Regions from separate parts of the Catenuloplanes indicus genome, predicted to be linked through region 1. Evidence: predicted binding sites of a transcription regulator. Region 1 holds the regulator's gene; the other holds the start of a gene.
What was found. Region 1 encodes HspR, which represses chaperone genes until heat shock. Its sites were predicted from a motif close to TTGAGTNNNNNNNACTCAA; they were not measured.
Positions count from the first base shown of each region.

Region 2: a site for HspR is predicted at 2,529-2,547, ahead of lon (endopeptidase La). Genes of this name have one in related genera too.

Region 1 is NZ_JAUSUZ010000001.1:5,033,727-5,044,057, reverse strand. It holds gene J2S42_RS22705 (cation:proton antiporter) at 1-31, shown strand, start outside; gene J2S42_RS22700 (hypothetical protein) at 139-570, shown strand; gene J2S42_RS22695 (heat shock protein transcriptional repressor HspR) at 1,878-2,315, opposite strand; gene dnaJ (molecular chaperone DnaJ) at 2,330-3,520, opposite strand; gene grpE (nucleotide exchange factor GrpE) at 3,602-4,348, opposite strand; gene dnaK (molecular chaperone DnaK) at 4,392-6,263, opposite strand; gene J2S42_RS22675 (GTPase family protein) at 6,604-8,226, shown strand; gene J2S42_RS22670 (GTPase) at 8,223-9,947, shown strand; gene J2S42_RS22665 (hypothetical protein) at 9,958-10,331, shown strand, end outside.
Region 2 is NZ_JAUSUZ010000001.1:3,365,593-3,375,923, reverse strand. It holds gene J2S42_RS15135 (hypothetical protein) at 1-99, opposite strand, end outside; gene lon (endopeptidase La) at 223-2,514, opposite strand; gene J2S42_RS15125 (PDDEXK family nuclease) at 2,642-3,451, shown strand; gene J2S42_RS15120 (restriction endonuclease) at 3,536-4,027, shown strand; gene J2S42_RS15115 (restriction endonuclease) at 4,109-4,630, shown strand; gene J2S42_RS15110 (restriction endonuclease) at 4,692-5,144, shown strand; gene J2S42_RS15105 (glycosyltransferase) at 5,202-7,337, opposite strand; gene J2S42_RS15100 (substrate-binding and GGDEF domain-containing protein) at 7,408-9,408, opposite strand; gene J2S42_RS15095 (chitinase) at 9,569-10,331, shown strand, end outside.

The DNA of each region.
Region 1 (10,331 bases):
CCCGATACCGCAGACCGACACCAGCCTCTGACGCAATTCCCGGAAATGGCACGCCGCCCGGGTTCCGGTCGGCGGTAGCGGCGAGTTACCGTGTCGCCGCAATGAGCTTTGGGTGTGACCACGGACTGGAGTCGCATGGTGAGCGTGCAACAGTCGAGCTTCCACGGTTTCGCGAACCCGGTCGATCCCAGCGCCGCCGAGCTCCGCGCATGGGCCTACCAGCCCGACTCGGTGCCGCTGGAGTCGATGCCCGCGGACTGGGATCTCCTCGTGTCCGGCGACCGGCTGGTCGGCACCCTCTTCGAGCTGGCCATGGACCGCACCTGCCCGGCCCGCCGCTTCGCGCTGCACTGCCTGTACATCTACGCGGCCGACGGCATCCGGACAAAATTTCGCGCCCACCCGAAACGGCGGCTGCGGAAACTGGTCGAGACCGCGGAGGACGACGGCGACGAGCTGATGGCAATCTGGGCCCACAACGCCCGGGTCCTGCTGGCTCGCCCGGAACTGTTCGACTACCACGACTGGTGCGAGGGCGGCCTGGTCCGCCAGTCCCGCCGACTCGGCTGAGCGTTCCGGCCGCTCAATGTTGTTGGCCCGGGCGGGGAGCCCCCGTGGATCCCCGCCCGAACCGGCGCCGCGAGCCGTCATGACAGGCCGATCGGCCTCGCGACCCGTCGTCGCGCACCCTGGGTGACCATAACCGGCTCACCGCCCAGCTCGGGCAAAAATCCGACATTTCGCCTTTAGGGCTGCATCTCATCCCCGAGGCGCTCCCCTCCCGGCCTCGACGTCACAACCACGAAGATCCAAACCCAGAGAGCGATCTTCCCGCTTCCGGCGTGGTGCCGCCCGCATGCTCCCGCGGGCACCGGTCGTCGCTGGCGCTCCTCCCTGCCGGTCCCGCCGCGGCCGGCCAAAGACCCAACCCCCACCACGCCGAGTCTGCACGCGGCCGTCCTGTCACCCGCAACTGCCGCACGACACCAAGCCGCGCTATATCGACGTTTCGCATGACGACGCACGGCTGGTCAGGCTCGCCACCGGCACGAGCCGAGATCCTTCCAGTCCGTGTTGCTGTTTCAGGCGGGCGGAAACAGCAACACGGACTGGAAAGATCTTCGATCCCAGACTGCGGAAGATTTGATCCCAGACGCCGGACGGGAACCCCGCCTCAACCCGCCATTGCCAGACAACCCGGCAGCGGGTCACGCACATTGATGACGCGCGCCACGCGGCCTATGGCGTGGCACCGCAGGCCTGATCCGCACAATGGCGGGACATTGCGACGCAGCAAGGGTTCCGTGCGGCACGGCGCGAGAGGCACGCCGCAAGACGACGGGGCGAGAGGCGCGGCGCGCAAGGCCCGGCGCGGCACAAGAAACGCGGTGTGGCGCGAGAAACGCAGCGCGGCACGGCGCCCAAAGCTCGACACGGCGCGACAAGCACGGCGCGACGTCAGCAGCGCGGCACGGCACGAGAAGCGCGGCGCGGCGCGAGAAGCGCGGCGCGGCGCGGCGCGGCACGGCACGAGAAGCGCGGCGCGGCACGAGAAGCGCGGCGCGGCACGAGAAGCGCGGCACGGCGCGAGAAGCGCGGCGCGGCGCGAGAAGCGCGGCGCGGCGCGAGAAGCGCGGCGCGGCGCGAGAAGCGCGGCGCGGCGCGAGAAGCGCGGCCCGAGAAGTGGGGGCGGGACTGTGGTGTTGCGGGGGTGTGGGGTTGTTTGGGGGTGTGCGGGAACGGCTCCGGTGCCGGGCGGGAAGCGGAGCCAGCGGAGTCTTGCCGGCCGGCGAGGTTGGCCCGCGGGAGCATGCGGGCCGAACCACGCCGGAAGCGGGAAGATCAGAAATTTGATCTTCGTAAAGCTCGCCGAAGTGCTACTGCGGCCGTTCCCGCGGGCGCCAGACCACCAGTGCGGTGGAACGCTGGCTTGTCGGGACCAGGTCGCGGCGGGGGTAGGCGGCCATCGCCTCGAGTTCGGCGATGCGGCGGTAGGCCGCGGCCAGTTCCTCCTGGAGCTCGAGTATCTGTTCCTGGAGGTCGCCGGCGAGGTGTTCCAGGCCGATGATGCGCTTGATGCCGGCCAGGTTGACGCCTTCCTCCTGGCTGAGGCGCTGCACCTCGCGGAGCAGCGCCACGTCGCGGGCGCTGTATCGGCGACCGCCGCCGGCGGCCCGGCCGGCCTGCACGAGACCCAGCCGGTCGTACTGGCGGAGGGTCTGGGGGTGCATGCCGGCCATCTGGGCAGCCACGGAGATGATCAAGACCTTGGCGTCCGAGACTCCCTCGATCGCGATGCGGATGCGCGCGTCCACGGTGTCACCTCGTCCTATCCAGCTCTGCGTACCCGTGCCTCGAGGTGTTCCCGGGATGCGGCCGGCGTGCGTTCGGCGAACGTGCGCAGCGCGTCCCGGGCCTCGGGTGAGACGTCCTTCGGCACCTGAACCTCGAGCGTGACGAGCAGGTCGCCGGCCTCGCCGTCCCGCTTGGGCACGCCCTTGCCGCGGGCGCGCAGCACCCGGCCGCTCGGCGTACCCGGCGGGACCCTGAGCGTCACCGCGCCGTCCATCGTGGGTACGCGCAGGTCGGTGCCGAGCACCGCCTCCGCGAACGTGATCGGCACGGTCAGCGTCAGGTTGTCGCCGCTACGCGCGAAGAGCTCGTCGCGGCGCACCTTGACCAGCACGTAGAGATCGCCGGGCGATCCGCCGCGCTCACCGGGCTCACCGCGGCCGGACAGCCGGATCCGCTGCCCGTCCGCGACGCCGGCCGGCAGCCGGACGTTCATCGTGCGGGTCTTCGTCACTCCGCCGGTGCCGTGGCACTCCGGGCACTTCTCGTCCACGATCGTGCCGACGCCCTGGCAGTCCTTGCAGGGCTCGGAGAAGCTGAACGAGCCCTGGTTGCGCTGCACCAGGCCGGAACCGCGGCAGGTCGGGCAGGTCCGTGGCTGGGTGCCGGGCCTCGCGCCGTTGCCGTGGCAGACGTCGCAGACGCCGGGCGCGCGCAGCGTGATCGGCAGGGTGGTGCCGCGCACCGCGGCACCGAAGTCGATGGTCACCTCGGTCTCGACGTCCCGGCCGCGGGACGGGCCCTGCCGGCCGCCACCCCCGCCGGAGAATATCGATCCGAAGAGGTCGGAGAAGCCGGCGCCGCCGAAGCGCCGGTCGCCCGCGGTCGCACCGCCGGTGTTCACGCCGCCGAAAAGGTCGGAGACGTCGAACGGGAACGCGCCGCCGCCCGGGCCGCCACCGGCGCGGGCGTTGCGCCGGAACGCGCCCGAGCCGAAGAGCGCGCGCATCTCGTCGTACTCCTTGCGCTTCCGCTCGTCGGACAGCACGTCGTACGCCTCGGATACCGACTTGAAGCGCTCCTCCGCCTCGCTGTTGCCCGGGTTGTGGTCCGGGTGCAGCTCGCGGGCGAGTTTGCGGTACGACTTCTTGACGTCGTCCTGGGAGGCGGACTTCGGCACGCCGAGAACGGAGTAGAAGTCCTTTTCCAGCCAGTCCTTGGAACTCACCAATCCACCTCCTTCGCTGGCTCATCGCCTGGATGACCGGCGAGGTGGCCCGATGCACGGGCCACCTCGCCGGTCGGGAGCTCACTCCGGGTCTGCGACCGCCACCATCGCGGGTCGCAGCAGCCGGTCGCCGAGCGAGTAGCCGCGCCGCATCACGTCGATGCAGGTCGTCTCCGTCACCTCGGCGGAGGTGAGGTGCGCCACCGCCTCGTGCCGGTTCGGGTCGAACGGGTCGCCCTTCTCACCGAACGCGACCAGCCCGAACTTGCCGAGCGCGGCCTGGAGCTGCTCGGCCACGCTGGCGAACGGGCCGACCAGGTCGCCGTGCTCGCGCGCCCGGTCCAGGTCGTCCAGCACCGGCAGCAGCGCGGACAGCACCGAACCGGTGGCCTGCTCGCTCGCCGCGGCACGGTCGCGTTCGACCCGCTTGCGGTAGTTCGCGTACTCCGCCGTGACCCGCTGGAGGTCGCGGGTGCGGTCCTCCACCTCGGTCCGCAGCGCTTCCAGCTCAGCGGAGAGGGGAGGCGTCTTCGCGGCGTGCTTACCCACCCGCTCCACCTTCTCCTCGTTCGACTCGGGCTTCTCCTCGGTCGGAGGCGCCTCCGCGGTGTCCTTCGCGTCCGTGGCGGACTCGGCGTCGAGCACCTCGTCCGGCTCCACGACCTCGGGCTCCTCGGACTTCTCCGGCTTCTTCGCACCGGGTTTGGCGACGGAAGGGTCGATCTTCCGCCGGTCCCTTATGACGACCCGCTCGGTGCCCTCTCCGGAACGCTCGCGCTCCGGAGAGGATCCGGCCGTGTCGTCCGGCTTCTGCTGCTCGTCGGTCATGCCTTCACCTCACCTCGCACACGTCCCACGGTGAACCGTCGGGTCACTTCTTGTTGTCCTCGTCGACGATCTCGGCGTCCACGACGTCGTCCGCCGCGTTCCGCGCACCGCCCGGCGCGGCACCGGCCGCACCCGCTCCCGCGCCGGCACCCGCGGCGCCCTCGGCACCGGCCTGCTCGGACTGCTGCTGGTAGAGCAGCGAACCGGCCTGCTGGGAGACGGTCGCCAGCTTCTCGTGCGCCGTCTTGATCGCCTCGATGTCGGTGCCGCCCAGCGCGCCGCGCAGCTCGCCCAGCGCTTCGCCGATCTGGTCCCGGGACTCGGCCGGCAGCTTGTCGCCGCTCTCCGCCAGGAACTTCTCGGTCTGCCACTGGAGCTGCTCGGCCACGTTGCGGGCCTCGGCGTCGTCCCGGCGGCGCTTGTCCTCGTCCGCGTGGTCCTGCGCCTCGCGCATCATCCGCTCGATGTCGTCCTTCGGCAGCGCGGAGCCACCGGTGATCGTCATCGACTGCTCCTTGCCGGTGCCCAGGTCCTTCGCGTTGACGTGGACGATGCCGTTCGCGTCGATGTCGAAGGTGACCTCGATCTGCGGCACGTTGCGCGGCGCCGGCGGGAGGCCGGTCAGCTCGAACGTGCCGAGCTTCTTGTTGTAAGCCGCGATGTCCCGCTCGCCCTGGAAGACCTGGATCAGCACGGACGGCTGGTTGTCGTCGGCCGTGGTGAAGACCTCGGAGCGCTTGGTCGGGATGGTGGTGTTGCGCTCGATCAGCTTGGTGAAGATGCCACCCTTGGTCTCGATGCCCAGCGACAGCGGGGTCACGTCGAGCAGCAGGACGTCCTTGACCTCGCCCTTGAGCACACCGGCCTGGAGCGCGGCGCCGACGGCCACGACCTCGTCCGGGTTGACGCCCTTGTTCGGGTCACGGCCGGTGAGCTGCTTGACCAGGTCGGTCACGGCCGGCATACGCGTCGAGCCGCCGACCAGGATGACGTGGTCCACGTCGGAGACCCGGACGCCCGCGTCCTTGATCGCCTGCTCGAACGGGCCCTTGCAGCGGTCCAGCAGGTCCTGCGTCATGCGCTGGAACTCGGCGCGGCTGAGCGTCATGTCCATGTGCAGCGGACCCGACGGGCCGGCCGTGATGTACGGCAGGTTGATGCTGGTGGTGGTGGCGGCGGACAGCTCGATCTTCGCCTTCTCCGCGGCCTCCTTGAGGCGCTGGAGGGCCATCTTGTCCTGGCCGAGGTCGATGCCGTGCTCACCGCGGAACGTCTTGACCAGGTGGTCGATGACCCGCTGGTCCCAGTCGTCGCCGCCCAGGTGGTTGTCGCCGGAGGTCGACTTGACCTCGATGACGCCCTCGCCCAGCTCCAGCAGCGAGACGTCGAACGTGCCGCCGCCGAGGTCGAAGACCAGGACGGTCTGCTCCTTGGTGCCCTTGTCCAGCCCGTAGGCGAGCGCGGCCGCGGTCGGCTCGTTGACGATGCGCAGGACGTTGAAGCCCGCGATCTCGCCGGCCTCCTTGGTGGCGGTCCGCTGGGCGTCGTTGAAGTACGCCGGGACGGTGATCACCGCGTCGGTGACCTGCTCGCCGAGGTACGCCTCGGCGTCGCGCTTGATCTTCATGAGCACCCGCGCGGAGATCTCCTGCGGGCTGTACTTCTTCCCGTCGATGTCGATCGACCAGGTCGAACCGATCTCGCGCTTGACCGAGCGGATGGTCCGGTCCGGGTTGGTCACGGCCTGCCGCTTGGCGACCTCGCCGACCAGCACCTCGCCGTTACGGGCGAAGGCCACGATCGAGGGAGTGGTGCGCGACCCCTCCGCGTTGGCGATCACGGTCGGCTCGCCGCCTTCGAGAACGCTCACGCAGGAGTTCGTCGTGCCCAGGTCGATGCCGACCGCACGTGCCATGTTTCTTCCTCACTTCACTTCTCGAACCGCGGCGCCTGACGGCACCGAGGGCTTCCACCGATCCGAAGTTGAGTGGACCGGACTCAATACTGCCACGATCACCAAAACCGTCAAGTGGAGAGTTGAGCGCGTCACGCGCAAGTTTATCCGCTGTAACTGAGGGGTACCTCGAAACCCACCGATCGGGCACCCTTATTACTCTGGCCGGGCGCTCGCGGGGAGCGTGACCGTGTCTCCGGGGAGAACTGTGCAGACTCGCGGTGAGCTCACCCCCGCCTCGCTGGCCGAGGCGCTCGACCACCTGCGCTCGGTGGTCGCCGCCACGTCGTATCCGTTGGTCATGCCGTCCGCGGCGGACGCCACGGAGGCCGGTGCGGCACTCGTCACACAACTGGACGACTATCTGATCCCACGGCTCGCCCGGCTGGACGCACCGCTGCTCGCGGTGGTCGGCGGTTCCACCGGCGCGGGCAAGTCCACGCTTGTCAACAGCCTGGTCGCGGCGAAGGTGAGCGCGTCCGGCGTGCTCCGCCCGACCACCCGGGCGCCGCTGCTGGCCGCGAACCCGGCCGACCTGGAGTGGTTCCGGCGCGGCGAGCTGCTGCCCGGCCTGACCCGGGCCGATGAGCCGAGCACCGACCCGAAGAGCCTGCAGCTGGTCGGCGTGCCCACGCTCGCGCCCGGGCTGGCGCTGCTGGACGCGCCGGACATCGACTCCGTGGTGGACGCCAACCGCGCGCTCGCCGGGCAGCTGCTCGCGGCCGCGGACCTGTGGATCTTCGTGACCACCGCCGCGCGGTACGCGGACGCGGTCCCCTGGGGGCTGCTGCGCACCGCCCGGCAGCGCGGCACCGTGATCGCGATGGTGCTGGACCGGGTCGCGCCGGAGGCGGCCGAGGAGGTCGCGGCTCACCTCGCGGAGATGCTGCGGGACAACGGGCTGGGCGCCGCGCCGCTGTTCATCGTGCCGGAGACCCGGCTGGCCGCGGACGGGCTACTGCCACCGGCCGCGCTCGGCGACCTCAGTGCCTGGATCGGCTACCTGGCCGCGGACGCGGAGACCCGGGCCGACGTGGTCCGCCGCACACTGGACGGCGCGCTGGCCGCGCTCGCGCCCACCACCGCGTCGCTGGCCGACGCGGCCGAGGAGCAGAACAAGGCCGCGGAGACGCTCACCGACCGGGTGACGAACGCGTACCGGAACGCGAACCGCGCGGTCGCGCACGGCGTCGAGGACGGCCGGCTGCTCCGCGGCGAGGTGCTGGCCCGCTGGCAGGAGTTCGTCGGCACCGGTGAGCTGATGCGCACGCTGGAGGCGCAGATCGGCCGGCTGCGGGACCGGATCGTGTCCACGCTGACCGGTCGTCCCGCGCCCGGGCACGCGCTCCGGTCGGCGATCGAGGGCAACCTGGTCACGCTGATCCGCGGCGCGGCGGACGAGGCCGCCGAGGCGGCGTACACCGGCTGGCAGGCGCACCCGGCCGGGGCTGCGCTGCTGTCCCCGCCGCTCGGCCGGGCCGGTCCCGACCTGCCGGAACGCGCGGAGCGGCTGATCCGGGACTGGCAACGGCACGTGCTGGAGATGGTCCGTGCGGAGGCCGGTGACAAGCGGGCGCTCGCGCGCGGCACCGCGTACGCGGTGAACGCCACCGGCCTGCTGGTGATGGTCGTGGTGTTCGCGTCCACCGCATTCATCCCGACCGGCGCGGAGGTCGCGGTCGCCGGCGGCACCACGGTCGCGGCGCAGAAGGTACTGGAGGCGATCTTCGGCGACCAGGCGATCCGCAGCCTCGCCGCGAAGGCCCGCGCCGACCTGCTGGACCGTGTCGCCGCGCTGCTGGATGAGGAGGCCGCGCGCTTCACCGCGCTGGTCGTGACGGTCCCGGACGCGGCCGGCCGGCTGCGCGGCGCCGCGCTCGACGTCGAGGCGGCCCGGGCCGACGCCGCGCTGGTGACCCGATGAGCGGCGGCCTGGTCTCCCGGATGCGGGACGCGCTCGCGCCGTCCCGCACGCTGGACGCGGACAGCCTGCTGCGCCGCGTCGACTCGCTGCGCCGGTTCCTCCGCGCGGTCGACGGCGTGCTGCCGCCGGACCGGCTGACCGGCGCGCACACCGTGGTGGAGCGCGCCGACGCCCGGCTGGCGCTGTCCCGCGAGCACACCGTGGTCGCGCTGGCCGGCAGCACCGGCAGCGGCAAGTCCAGCCTGTTCAACGCGCTCGCCGGGCTCCCGCTCTCCCAGGTGGGCATGCGCCGGCCGACCACCGGTGCCGCGCACGCCTGCGTCTGGGGCTCGCTGGAGGGCGCGAACGCGCTGCTCGACTGGGTGGGCGTGCTACCCCGGCACCGGTTCGTCCGGGAGAGCGCGCTGGACGGCGAGGACCAGAGCGCGCTGCGCGGCCTGGTGCTGCTGGACCTGCCCGACTTCGACTCGGTGCAGCGCGCGCACGCCACCGAGGTGGACCGGCTGCTCGGGCTGGTCGATCTGATCGTCTGGGTGGTCGATCCGCAGAAGTACGCGGACCGCACGGTCCACGAGGCATACCTGCAGAAGCTGAAGACCCACGCCGGGGTGACCGTGGTCGTGCTCAACCAGGCCGACCGCCTGATGCCCGACGACCAGCAGGCCGTGGTGACCGACCTGCGCCGGCTGCTGGTCGAGGACGGCCTGCCGGAGGTTCCGGTCCTGGCCACGTCCGCGCTGCAGGCCTTACCCGGTCTGGCACCGCTGCGCGGGCAGCTGGAACAGGCGGTCGCCAAGCGCGAGGCCGCGCTGCTGAGGCTCTCCGCGGACGTGGACGCGACCGCGGACCGGCTCGGCGAGCTGGTCGGCCCGGCCGTGGCCGAGGACGTGGTGGACCGGGCCGCGGTGGCCGCGCTGGTCGACGCATTCGCGGTGATGGCCGGCGTGCCCGCGGTGGTGGAGGCGACCGAGCGCGCCTACCGGCACCGCGCGATCGGGATGACCGGCTGGCCGCTGCTGCGCGGCCTGCGCCGGCTGCGTCCGGACCCACTGCGCCGGCTGCACCTGGACCTGCCCTCGGCCGGACCGTCCGACGGACTGCTCGACGGCCTGAAGGACGACGAACCCCCGGCGCAGCCGCTGCCGGCCACCTCGGTGCCGGACCCGGACGCGGCGCAGCGGGCCGCGGTCAAGCTCGCGGTCCGGCAGGTCGCGGACCGGGCGGCCGCCGCGCTGCCGGAGCCGTGGCGCCCCGGGGTGGTGGACGCGGCCCGCTCGCGCCTGGAGGACGTGCCGGACGCGCTGGACTCCGCGGTGGCCGGTACCGACCTGGGCATGCGCACGCCGATCTGGTGGCGCCTGGCCGGCTTCGTGCAGTGGCTGGTCACGCTGGCCGCAGCCATCGGCCTGGGCTGGCTGATCACCGGGTACGCGATTCGCGCGCTCGGCCTGCCCGCGCTGGACTACCCGGACGTAGGCACCACGCCGCTGCCGACCGTGCTGTTCCTCGGCGGCCTGCTGACCGGTGCGCTGCTCGCGCTGATCGCCCGTCCGGTGATCGCGCTGGCGGCCCGGCGGGCACGCCGCCGCGTGGACCAGAGGCTGCGCGCCGAGGTCACCACCGTGGCCCGGCGGACCGTGGTGTCGCCGGTGCGGGAGGTTCTGCAGTCGTACGCGCGGGCACGCGAGGCCATGGCCTTCGCCCGGTCCGATCACGCGTAGGCTCGGACCCATGCCCGCACCCCGGACGCCGCACGACGCCGTGCTCGAGGCCGCCCGCGACGTCGTCAAGCTCGACTGTGCCTACGACGCGGAGCTGCTCGGCACCGCGCTGCTGGGCAGCTTCTACGAGCTGGCCGACGAGGCAAGGGCGGAAGCGGTGCGCGGGTTCACCGGCGACTTCCTGGCCGTGACCGCGGACCGCACCGCACCGGCCGCCGGCGCGATCCGGCAGGTCTTCGCGGCACTGGTGCCGGACGCGAACGGCGCGTCCGCGGTGCGGCCCGGTCCGGGCGCACCCGCCTGGGCGCCACTGCTCGGCCGCGTCCGGTGCACCGGCACCTGGGCGTACGGCGACGTCTACGGCGACCAGACCACGTACATCGC
Region 2 (10,331 bases), 1.7 Mb from region 1:
GGGCGCGGCCGCGGCCGGTGCGGCGATGCCGAGCGCGGGGGCGATGGCGACGGTGGCGGCCAGGACGGGGGTGAGCATCCGGCGGCGAAGGTTCTGCATGCGGTTTTCCCAGGGGTTCTCAGCGGGTCTGTCGCTGAGAATTAGGCGGGTGACCGGTTGCGGAACGGGTGCGGACACGGTGCGGCCCGGGTGCGTGAGAAAGCACCCGGGCCGCCCGTTCCGCTAAGCCGCGGCCGGCACGGCCTCCGCGGCCGCCGGTCGCAGCGCGATCTCCAGCACGTCGGCCACGTCGGCGAGCGCGTGAATGGTCAGCTGCTGGCGGATCTCCGCCGGCAGGTCGTCCAGATCCGGCTCGTTGCGCGCCGGGATGATCACCTCGGTGAGCCCGGCCCGGTGCGCGGCCAGCAGCTTCTGCTTGACGCCGCCGATCGGCAGCACCCGCCCGGCCAGCGTGACCTCACCGGTCATGCCCACCTCGGGACGTACCGGACGGCCGGACGCCAGCGACGCGAGCGCGGTGACCATGGTGATGCCCGCGCTCGGCCCGTCCTTCGGCACCGCACCGGCCGGTACGTGCAGGTGCAGGCGCCTGCCGTCGAGCGGCGCGGCCAGGTCGTGCGAGCGCAGGTAGGAGAGTGCGATCTGCGCGGACTCCTTCATCACGTCGCCGAGCTGGCCGGTGAGCGTCAGCCCGCCCTCGCCCGGCATCGCGGTGGCCTCGATGAACAGCACGTCGCCACCGGCACCGGTGACCGCGAGACCGGTGGCCACGCCCGGCACCGCCGTGCGCTCCGCCGACTCGAAGAAGAACCGCGGCCGGCCGAGGAACTCCGTGAGGTTGGTACCGGACACCGCGACCCGGTCGTTCCGGACCGCCACCTTGCGCAGCACCTTGGCCAGCGCGCGCTCCAGCTGCCGGACGCCGGCCTCCCGGGTGTACTCGACCGCGATCTTCGACAGTGCATCGTCCGTGATGGTGACGTCGTCGGTGGTCAGGCCCGCGCGGTCGAGCTGCCGCGGCCACAGGTGGTCGCGGGCGATCGACACCTTCTCGCTCTCGGTGTAGCCGTCCAGCGTGACCAGCTCCATCCGGTCCAGCAGCGGGCCGGGGATGGACTCCACCACGTTCGCGGTGGCGAGGAACAGCACGTCCGAGAGGTCCAGGTCGACCTCCAGGTAGTGATCCCGGAACGTGTGGTTCTGCGCCGGGTCCAGCACCTCCAGCAGCGCGGCGGCCGGGTCACCGGCGTACCCGGCGGAGATCTTGTCGATCTCGTCGAGCAGCACCACCGGGTTCATCGAACCGGCCTCGCGGATCGCGCGGACGATCCGGCCGGGCAGCGCGCCCACGTAGGTGCGCCGATGGCCGCGGATCTCCGCCTCGTCCCGGATGCCGCCGAGCGAGACGCGGACGAACTTCCGGCCGAGCGCGCGGGCGACGGACTCGCCCAGCGAGGTCTTGCCGACGCCGGGCGGGCCGGCCAGCGCGAGCACCGCGCCGGAGCCACGGCCGCCGACCACGTGCAGGCCGCGGGCCGCGCGCCGGTTCCGTACCGCCAGGTATTCGAGGATGCGGTCCTTGACGTCGTCCAGGCCCGCGTGGTCCGCGTCCAGGACGGCGCGCGCCTCGGTCAGGTCGGTGTTGTCCTCCGTCGTGACGTCCCACGGCATCTCCAGCACCGTGTCCAGCCAGGTGCGGATCCAGCCGGACTCCGGCGACGCGTCGCTGGCCCGCTCCAGGCGGCCCACCTCGCGCATCGCGGCCTCGCGGACCTTCTCCGGCAGGGTGGCCTCTTCCACCCGGTTCCGGTAGTCGCCCGCGCCCTCCGGCTCGTCCTCGCCCAGCTCCTTGCGGATGGCGGCGAGCTGCTGGCGGAGCAGGAAGTCGCGCTGAGTCTTCTCCAGTCCCTCGCGTACCTCGGAATTGATCTTCTCGCTGACCTCCTCCTCGGCCTGGTGCTCCTTGATCCAGGTGACCAGCAGCTCCAGCCTGGCGGTCAGGTCGGTCTCGTCGAGCAGCTTGCGCTTCTGCTCCACCGACATCCACGGCGAGTAGCCGGAGGAGTCGGCGATCTCGTGCAGGTCGGTCATCCGCTCGACCGCGTCGATCACCTGCCACGCGCCGCGCTTCTGTAGCTGCGCGCGGACCAGCGCCTTGTATTCCCGGGCCAGCTCCCGGGTCTTCCCGGTCGCGGGCGAATCCTCGATCTCGGTGGACTCCACCCAGAGCGCCGCGCCCGGGCCGGACACGCCGGAGCCGATGCGCGCGCGGTGCAGCCCGCGGATCACGGCCACCGGCTCGCCGCTCGGCAGCCGGCCGACCTGTTCGATCACGGCCACGGTGCCGACCGGGCCGTAGACGCCGTCGATCCGGGGAACGGCCAGCACCCGCTTGTCACCGCTGGTCCGGGCCGCGTCCACGGCGGCCTGGGTGGCGGAGTCGAGCTCCACCGGGGTAACCATGCGGGGGAGCAGTACGTCGTCGGTCAACGGCAGTACGGGAAGTGTGGCCATCGGACACCCCAATCTTGAGCCTGTCCGACTCAACCTCGCCCACCGTGTCCGTCTTCCCGTGAGTGACCCGCGACACGACGTCCGGCGGACCCCGTGTTTCCGGTCCGGGTCCCTACAGTGGTGGGTCATGAGCACCCCGTCACCGCTGCGCCCGGTCGCCACCGCGGAGGAGCAGCTCTTCGCGCGCGGCCGCTGGGTCGTCCAGCCTGACCGAAGGCTCAGCCAACTGGTCGCGCGCCGGCCCGAGGGCGTCAGCCCGAACCAGTGGAACACCGCGTTGCGCACCCGGTGCGACTTCGTCGCGCTCGACCCGGGCACCCGGCTGCCGGTGTTCGCGGCCGAGTTCGCCGACCCGGCCGGTACGGACGAGCGGCTGGACCGCATGCTGGCCACCGTGTGCGGCACGATCGGCCTGGAATGGCTGCGCGTGGTCTCGCCGATCCTCGGCGCCACGCAGGCGCGACGGGTCGTCGAGTACCTGCTGGACGCGCGCGCGTTCCGGGACGCCTCCGGCTCCGGTTTCCGGGACATCGTCGGCCGGCTCCCCGACGGCCGGGACGGCTTCGTCAACGATCTGAGCGCGCTGGCCCGCGCGGCCGCGGTGGACGCTTACGTCGGCCGCGACCTGGCCGACCCGATCATCCGCGGCCTGCACGTCACCGCGCCGGGCGGCGTCGCCGAGGGCTGGGCCTGGGTCGAGTTGCCCGAGGGCCGTCACCTGCTGGAACGCGTCCGGATCGTGCCGCACGGCTTCGACTGCGGCATCGCGCTCGATCGCCTCGCCGAGGACCTGGCCGCACTCGCCGTCGGCGAACGCCTCAAGCGGCTGGAGACCACGCCGCCGGTCTGGCTCAGCCGCGACGACCTGGTGCGGGCGTACGACCGCCTTCAGGCCCGGCACCCGGCGCTGAACTCACCGTTCTTCGTGCCGCTGTAGACCGCCGGGTTACGGGTCCGCCGTGTGGGCGTTGTCGCACAATCTGGGCGACGCTCACCCAAAGCCCGCTCATAGTTTCGCAGGGTGACCGTCTTCGACCTCTTTTCGTGCGTTTCACCGCTCCAGCGGTACGAATTGTCCATCACGCGGCTTCTCTCCAGCTTCGACGGCCACGCCGAGGTGGCGGTGAACGGACGGGTGCCGGGCGTGCTCAGCGGATCGCCGCGACAGGTCGATCTGCTGGTGCGTGGACGGGTGTTCGGCGCGGGCGTGACGGTGGCCGTGGAGTGCCGGCAGGCCCGTAGGGCTGCGGACGTGGGTGTGGTCGAGCGGTTCGTCGGCAAGCTGCTGGACGTGGACGCGGACCGGGGCGTGCTCTACTCGCGATCCGGCTTCACCCGGTGTGCCCGTGCGCGGGCCGCGGCGGCGCGCTGGCCCGCGGTGATGGCGGTGTCGCTGGGCGGCGGGCCGCGGATCCCGCGGCCACGGCGCGAGGTGGACCCGCTGCCGCCGCACGGCGTGGACGAGATCACCGAGGCGGACTTCGCGCTGTTCCTGTGGCGCTGCGCCGACTGATGACAACATTCTCCGAAATTATCGACAAAGACGCACAATTTGGGCGATGAGCCCACCCGCTCCACCCGTACGCTCAAAGTTGTGTACCCAGCGGATGCGGAACTGCCGCCGGACCCCGACGAAGAGCCCGACTCGCTCCGTCGCCTGACGCTCTTCGACGCCTCGATCAGCCGGCTGCTCGGTGGCTTCGAGCCACCCGTCGAGGTCGGATACAACCGTCGCGTGGAGGGCCGGCTCAGCCGGTCGTTACGCCGCGTCGACGTCCTGGTGCGGGGCCCCGTGCTGGGTGTACGGGTGACCGCCGCGATCGAGTGCGTGCAGCGGCGGCGCCGGCCGGTGGACGTCGGCGCGGTCGACCGGTTCGTCGGCAAGCTGCTCGACATCGGCGCGGACCGTGGCGTGATCTACTCCTGCACCGGCTTCACCGACCGCGCCCGGGCCCGCGCCGCGCACGCGCAGAGCCCGCCGGTGATGGCGATCACGCTCGGCGACGGCCGGATGGTGCGCGACGGCCTGCCGCCGCACGACTCCGCCGACGTCGACCAGGCGGACTTCGCGCTCTTCCTGCGCCTGGGCGGCACCGCGGACCTGTGGACCCCCTGATCGGGCGAAGGACGGACAACCGGGGCGACACCGGTATGAAGCACGTTCGTAACGTCGACGGATGTCTCCCACCGACCTCCAGCTGAAGCGGTACGAGCGGTCGCTGACCCGGCTGCTGGCCGCGTTCGACCACGCCCGGGTGATCTACAACCGGCGGCACGACGGGCGGCTGAGCGGCGCGCGGCGGCACGTGCAGGTGATGATCTACGGCGCGGTGGCCGGCCTGCCGGTCACGGTCGCGGTCGAGTGTCGCCAGCAGCACCGGCCGGTCGGCATCTCCTGCGTGGACTACTTCGTGGCCAAGCTGGAGGACGTCGGCGCGGACCGCGGCGTCCTCTACTCCTGCGCCGGCTTCACCGGGCCGGCCGCCAGCCGGGCGGCACACACGCACGATCCCGCGGTCCTGGCGATCTCGATCGGCGAGCCGGCCGCGCGGCCCCGGATACCCCGGCAGCGGCGCGGCGGCACCAGCGCGGACTACGCCCACTTCCTCCGCTACCCGGCGGCCGGCTAGAGCCTGTGTCGAAGTGGGGGCCTCGCCGTAGCCCGGCATCCCACGGCGATGCAGGCTCTAGACCGCGGGTTCCACCGCGGCCGCGATGCCCGGCGCGATCAGGCGCAGCTCGTCCAGCATCGCGGCCTCCTCGTCCGCCGGCACCTGGTCCAGCGCGGCGGAGAGCAGCGGCATCGCGGCCGGGTCGCGGAACGTCTCGTACGCCACGGCCGCGGCCAGCGACCGGTCCCGCGCGCTGCGGTCCGCGCCGCGTGCCACGCCGAGCAGCGGGCACTGCGACTCGTGCCCGGCCCGGCGCAGCCGGGACGACCACTCCAGCGCGCGCAGCACCGGCATCCGCGGCCCGAGCCAGGCCGCCAGCGCCAGCACGGTGCGTTCGCCGGGGAAGCGCTGCCACAGGCCGTCGGCCAGCGGCTCGGCCAGCGACACCGGGGCCTGACCGACCTCGTGGATCAGCGCGCGCAACGCGGACCGCGGCACGTGCGCGGCGATCTCCGCGACGTCCGAACCGGCCTGGCGCAGGGTGTCGGCCATGCCGACGATCGGCATCGGGATCCGGCCGGCGCGCAGCTCCACGCGCAGCCGCTCGGCCGCGTCCGCGGTGCGGCCCAGCCGCATCAGGCTGTGGATCTCGTACGAGGTGAGCTGGCTGCGGGTGACCAGCACCGCGCCGTCGTCCTCGGCCAGTTCCGGTACGGCCGCGCACAGTTCGACCACCCGTTCGTCGTCGCCCGCGGCGTACCGGACCAGCACCTCCATGTGGTCCACGGTGACCTGCCGGGACGCGAGCGTGCGCAGCTCGTCCAGCGCACGGGCCGCCTCGTCCACCCGCGACAGCGCGGTGCACGCGCGGATCAGCGTGGTCAGCAGCTTGATCCGGACCGGGCGGCGGGTGTCGGTCGCCAGGCCACGCCGGGCCGCCTCGATCGACTCCTCGAGGTTGCCGGAGGAGAACTCGGCGCGGGCCAGGTTCGCCAGCGCATCCGCGGCCAGCACCCGGTCCTCGACCGCGCGCAGCGCCAGTCGGCGGTTGCGCTCGGCCTTGTCCTTCGTGACGAACGTGGCGAACTGGTAGCCCGCGTGCCGTAGCTCCACCTCGCCGATCTCCGGACCGGCGGCCGGTCCACCGGTGATCCGGTCCACGGCCTGCTCGTGCAGCCGGCCGGCCAGCCGCACCGCGTCCCGCTGGAACAGGCGCGGGAAGACCACCACCTGGGTGCCGTTCGCGTACTCGTTGACCTGCCGCACCCGGTACGCGGCCGGGCCGCCGGGCGCGGACAGCCGGCGCCGCAGCGCGTCCGGGTCGCCGGCCGCGGTCTCGTCCGCGTCGACCCAGAGCACCCAGCGCCCGGTGCAGTGCGCGATCGCCCGGTTGCGGGCGTCGCCGAAGTGCTCGTCCCAGAAGCCGTCGATCACCCGGGCGCCGTGCGCGCGGGCCACCGCGACGGTGTCGTCCAGCGAGCCGGTGTCGTAGACGACCACCTCGTCCACGAACGGCGTGACCGCGTCGACGCTGGCACCGATCGAGGCCGCCTCGTCCCGGACGATCATGCTGGCGGAGACCAGCAGCGGCGACTCGGTGACCACCCGCAGCCCGCAGCCGGACGCGCCGGCGTGTGCCACCAGCGCGTCGTCGACCAGCACGATCCGGCCCAGGTCGCGCAGCCGCTCCCAGGGCAGATCCGGGGTCGGGCCACCGGCCGCGACCAGCGCGGACCGGCGCAGCGCCACGCAGACGGGGCCGAGCCGGTCCACGTCGTAGCGCTGGCCACGGTGCCGCTCGCGCCATTCCCGGGCCAGGTCACGCAGCTCGCGTACGCCGGCGGGCAGGGGAAGCTCGGCACGCTGCGGGCCGATCGAACCGATGCAGCGCGGGCCGGCCGCGACCACGGCCTCGTCGGCCAGCACCTCGCGGACCGCGTCCAGCCAGTGCCGGGGGAGGAGCATGTCGCCGTCGACGAAAAGCAGCAGGTCACGTTCGGTTGCGGAGACCGCCTCGGCCCGCCCGCCGGGCACCGCGCGCACCCACGGCAGCGCGGCGACCACCCGGTCCAGGTCGGCCCGGCCGGCCGGCACCGCGCACACCACCTCGTCGCGTACGCCGAGCGCGGGCTTCAGCGCCTCCAGCGTGGCCTTCAGCTCCGCGGGGCTGCCGCCGCCGGTGATCACCACGTCGAGGGCTTCGAAGCTCATGCCCTCAACGGTCGGCCGTTCTCGCCCGGGCTTGAGACCATTCGGCAACCGAGCTGCACCCCGAGAATCATCAGCGGGTACGGGAGCCGGCCCGCCGGACGGATTTCGCGTGGTACATCGCCGCGTCCGCCACGCGCAGCAGCGCCTCCGCGGTCGGGTGACCGTCCGTGGAAAGCGCGCTGCCGATGCTCGCCGACACCCGCGCCGTCCCCTCGGCCAGCTCGAACGGCCGGGCCAGCGCGGTCCGGGCCCGTTCCGCGACCGCGGCCGCGCTGTTCGGCCCGGCGATGTCGTCCAGCAGCACCAGGAACTCGTCGCCGCCGAACCGCGCGGCCGTGTCCGTGTCCCGCAGCAGCGCCGTGATCCGGCCGGCCGTCTGCACCAGCAGCTGGTCGCCGGCCGCGTGCCCGAGCGTGTCGTTCACCGCCTTGAAGCCGTCCAGGTCCAGGAAGAGCACCGCGAACGCGTACGCCGGCTCGCGCTGTGCCCGGTCCACCGCCTGCCGCAGCCGGTCCAGGAACAGCCCGCGGTTGGGCAGCCCGGTGAGGTGGTCGTAGAGCGCGGTCCGGCGCAACCGCTCCTCCTGGTCGCGCAGCGAGCGCAGCATGAACTCCTGGTCCAGCGCGACCGCGAGCAGCGCGCCGGACTGGTTCATCGGCTCGCGGCCCGGCGGTGTCTTGTCCTGGATGCGTGCGACCGTGGCCAGCAGTCCCCAGTCGTGCGCGCTGCTGCGCACCGAGACCACGAAGACGATCTCACCGGCGTCCGGCCGGGCCGCGTCGAACAGCGCGGCCGGCGGGAAGTCCGCCACGTCCACCCGGTCGCTGGCGGTCTCGCAGTGCAGCGCGCCGGAGATCTCCAGCGTGCCCTGGCGCTTCTCGCGGTGCTGCTCCGGGCGCGGGCCGCGACGCGGGCTGCCGTGCCAGAGCCCGAGGCAGCCGGCCGTGACCGGGAGCCGGCGCAGCCAGCCGAGCGCGCGCGGGTCCTGCTCGTCGGTGCGCAGCAGCTCGGTGCCGAGCTGGTACTGCGCGTTCAGCGTGTCCTGCAGGTAGCGGATGTCGCCGAACTGCGCGCGCGCCCGCTCCTGCGCCACCCGCAGCAGGATCCGGCGGGCCCGGCGCTCCGTCACCAGGCCGTGCAGCGCCTGATCCAGCTCCGCGAGTGTGAATCCGCGCAGCTCACCGGCGAGCGCGGCCTCCGGCACGGCCGGGTCGGCGAGCCGGGCCGCGAGCGCGGTGTCCAGCGGCCGCGGCGCCGGCCGGTCACAGCCGCAGCTCTCCCGCGGCACGAACACCGTCGGTACGAACGTGGCTCCGTCGCCGCGGTCCAGCGCCGCGACCGCGGCCGCGCCGATCCGCCGCAGCGGCTGCGCCACGCTGGCCAGCGTGGGCTCGGTGTAGAGCGCGGCCGGGATATCGTCGAAGCCGACCACCGCCTGCGCCTCCGGCACCCGGTGCCCGGTCGCGGTCAGCGCCTCCAGCACGCCGAGCGCGTTCCGGTCGGTGCCGCAGACCACGGCCGTGGACGGCAGCCCGGCCGCCAGCATCGCCGCCGCCGCGTCGCGGCCTCCGCCCTCGTGGTTGTCGGAGGCGGGGAAGAGCAGCTCCGGCAGGTCGCCGAGCGCCTCCCGGTAGCCGGCGTACCGCTCGCGGATGTCCGGCACGTCCAGCGCGCCGGCGAACGCGATCCGGGTGTGCCCGTGCGCGCGCAGGTGCGCGACCGCGTCGCGTACACCTGCGCGGTTGTCCGGCAGCACCGCGTGCAGCGGCAGCGTCGCGGACCGGTGGCTGATCAGCACGACCGGCTTGCCGGTGGCGTGCAGCCGGGTCAGGTGCCCGTCGTCGATCGCGCCGATCACCACGACGAACGCGTCCGCGTGCGCCCAGCCGACCGGCGCGTCCCAGTCCGGGATGCCCTCCGAGTCGGCCCGTCGCGCACCGGGCGCGAGCGTCTGCACGGCCAGCACCCGGCCACCGCGTGCGGCGGCGGCCTCGGTCACGCCGGCGATCAGGCCACCGTAGTAGTCGCCGCCGACGAACGGCGCCAGTACCCCGATCGTCAGCCCGTTCACGAGATCAGACTCTCAGAACCGGCGGGTACGGGGCCGGGCGTTCCGAAACGTTATCGCTGTCCTAAATGTGGGCCGCGGGCATGGACATCATCAGTTAAGAATCTTAATAATTCTCCAACGGCCGCGGTGACCTGCACCGCCGCCGATGGAGGAGGCTGCCGTGAAACGGTCTCGATCTATCGCCCTGACCCTCTTCTCGCTGTGTGCGGCCGTCGCGTCGGCCGTGCTGTTCGCGCTCCCCGCCTCGGCCGCGACGGTCACCGCGTCGTTCGCCAAGACCTCGGACTGGGGTTCCGGCTGGGAGGGCAAGTACACGATCACCAACGGGACCGGGGCGGCGATCACGTCCTGGTCGGTGGCGTTCGACCTGCCGGCCGGCACCACCATGGGCAGCTACTGGGACGCGCTGCTGACCTCCTCCGGCCAGCGGTTCACGTTCACCAACCGGTCGTGGAACGGCACCGTGGCGCCGGGCGCGTCGGTGTCGTTCGGCTTCCTGGCCAACGGGTCCGGGACGCCGGTCAACTGCACGCTCAACGGTGCGTCCTGCGGCGGGGTGGTCACGCCGACGACCGGTCCCACCTCCGCGTCCCCGTCCCCGTCCGCGTCTCCGTCCCCGTCTCCGTCCAACCCCGATCCGGGCGTTCTGCCCAAGCGCGCACTGATCGGCTACCTGCACGCCAGCTTCGCGAACGGGTCCGGATATCTGCGCATGGCGGACGTACCGGCGGAATGGGACATCATCAACCTCGCGTTCGGTGAGCCGACCACCGCCACCTCCGGCGATATCCGGTTCAGCCTCTGCCCGGTCGCGGAGTGCCCGACCGTGGAGTCCGAGGCCGCGTTCAAGGCCGCGATCCAGGCCAAGCGCGCGCAGGGCAAGAAGGTGCTGATCTCGATCGGCGGACAGAACGGCCAGGTGC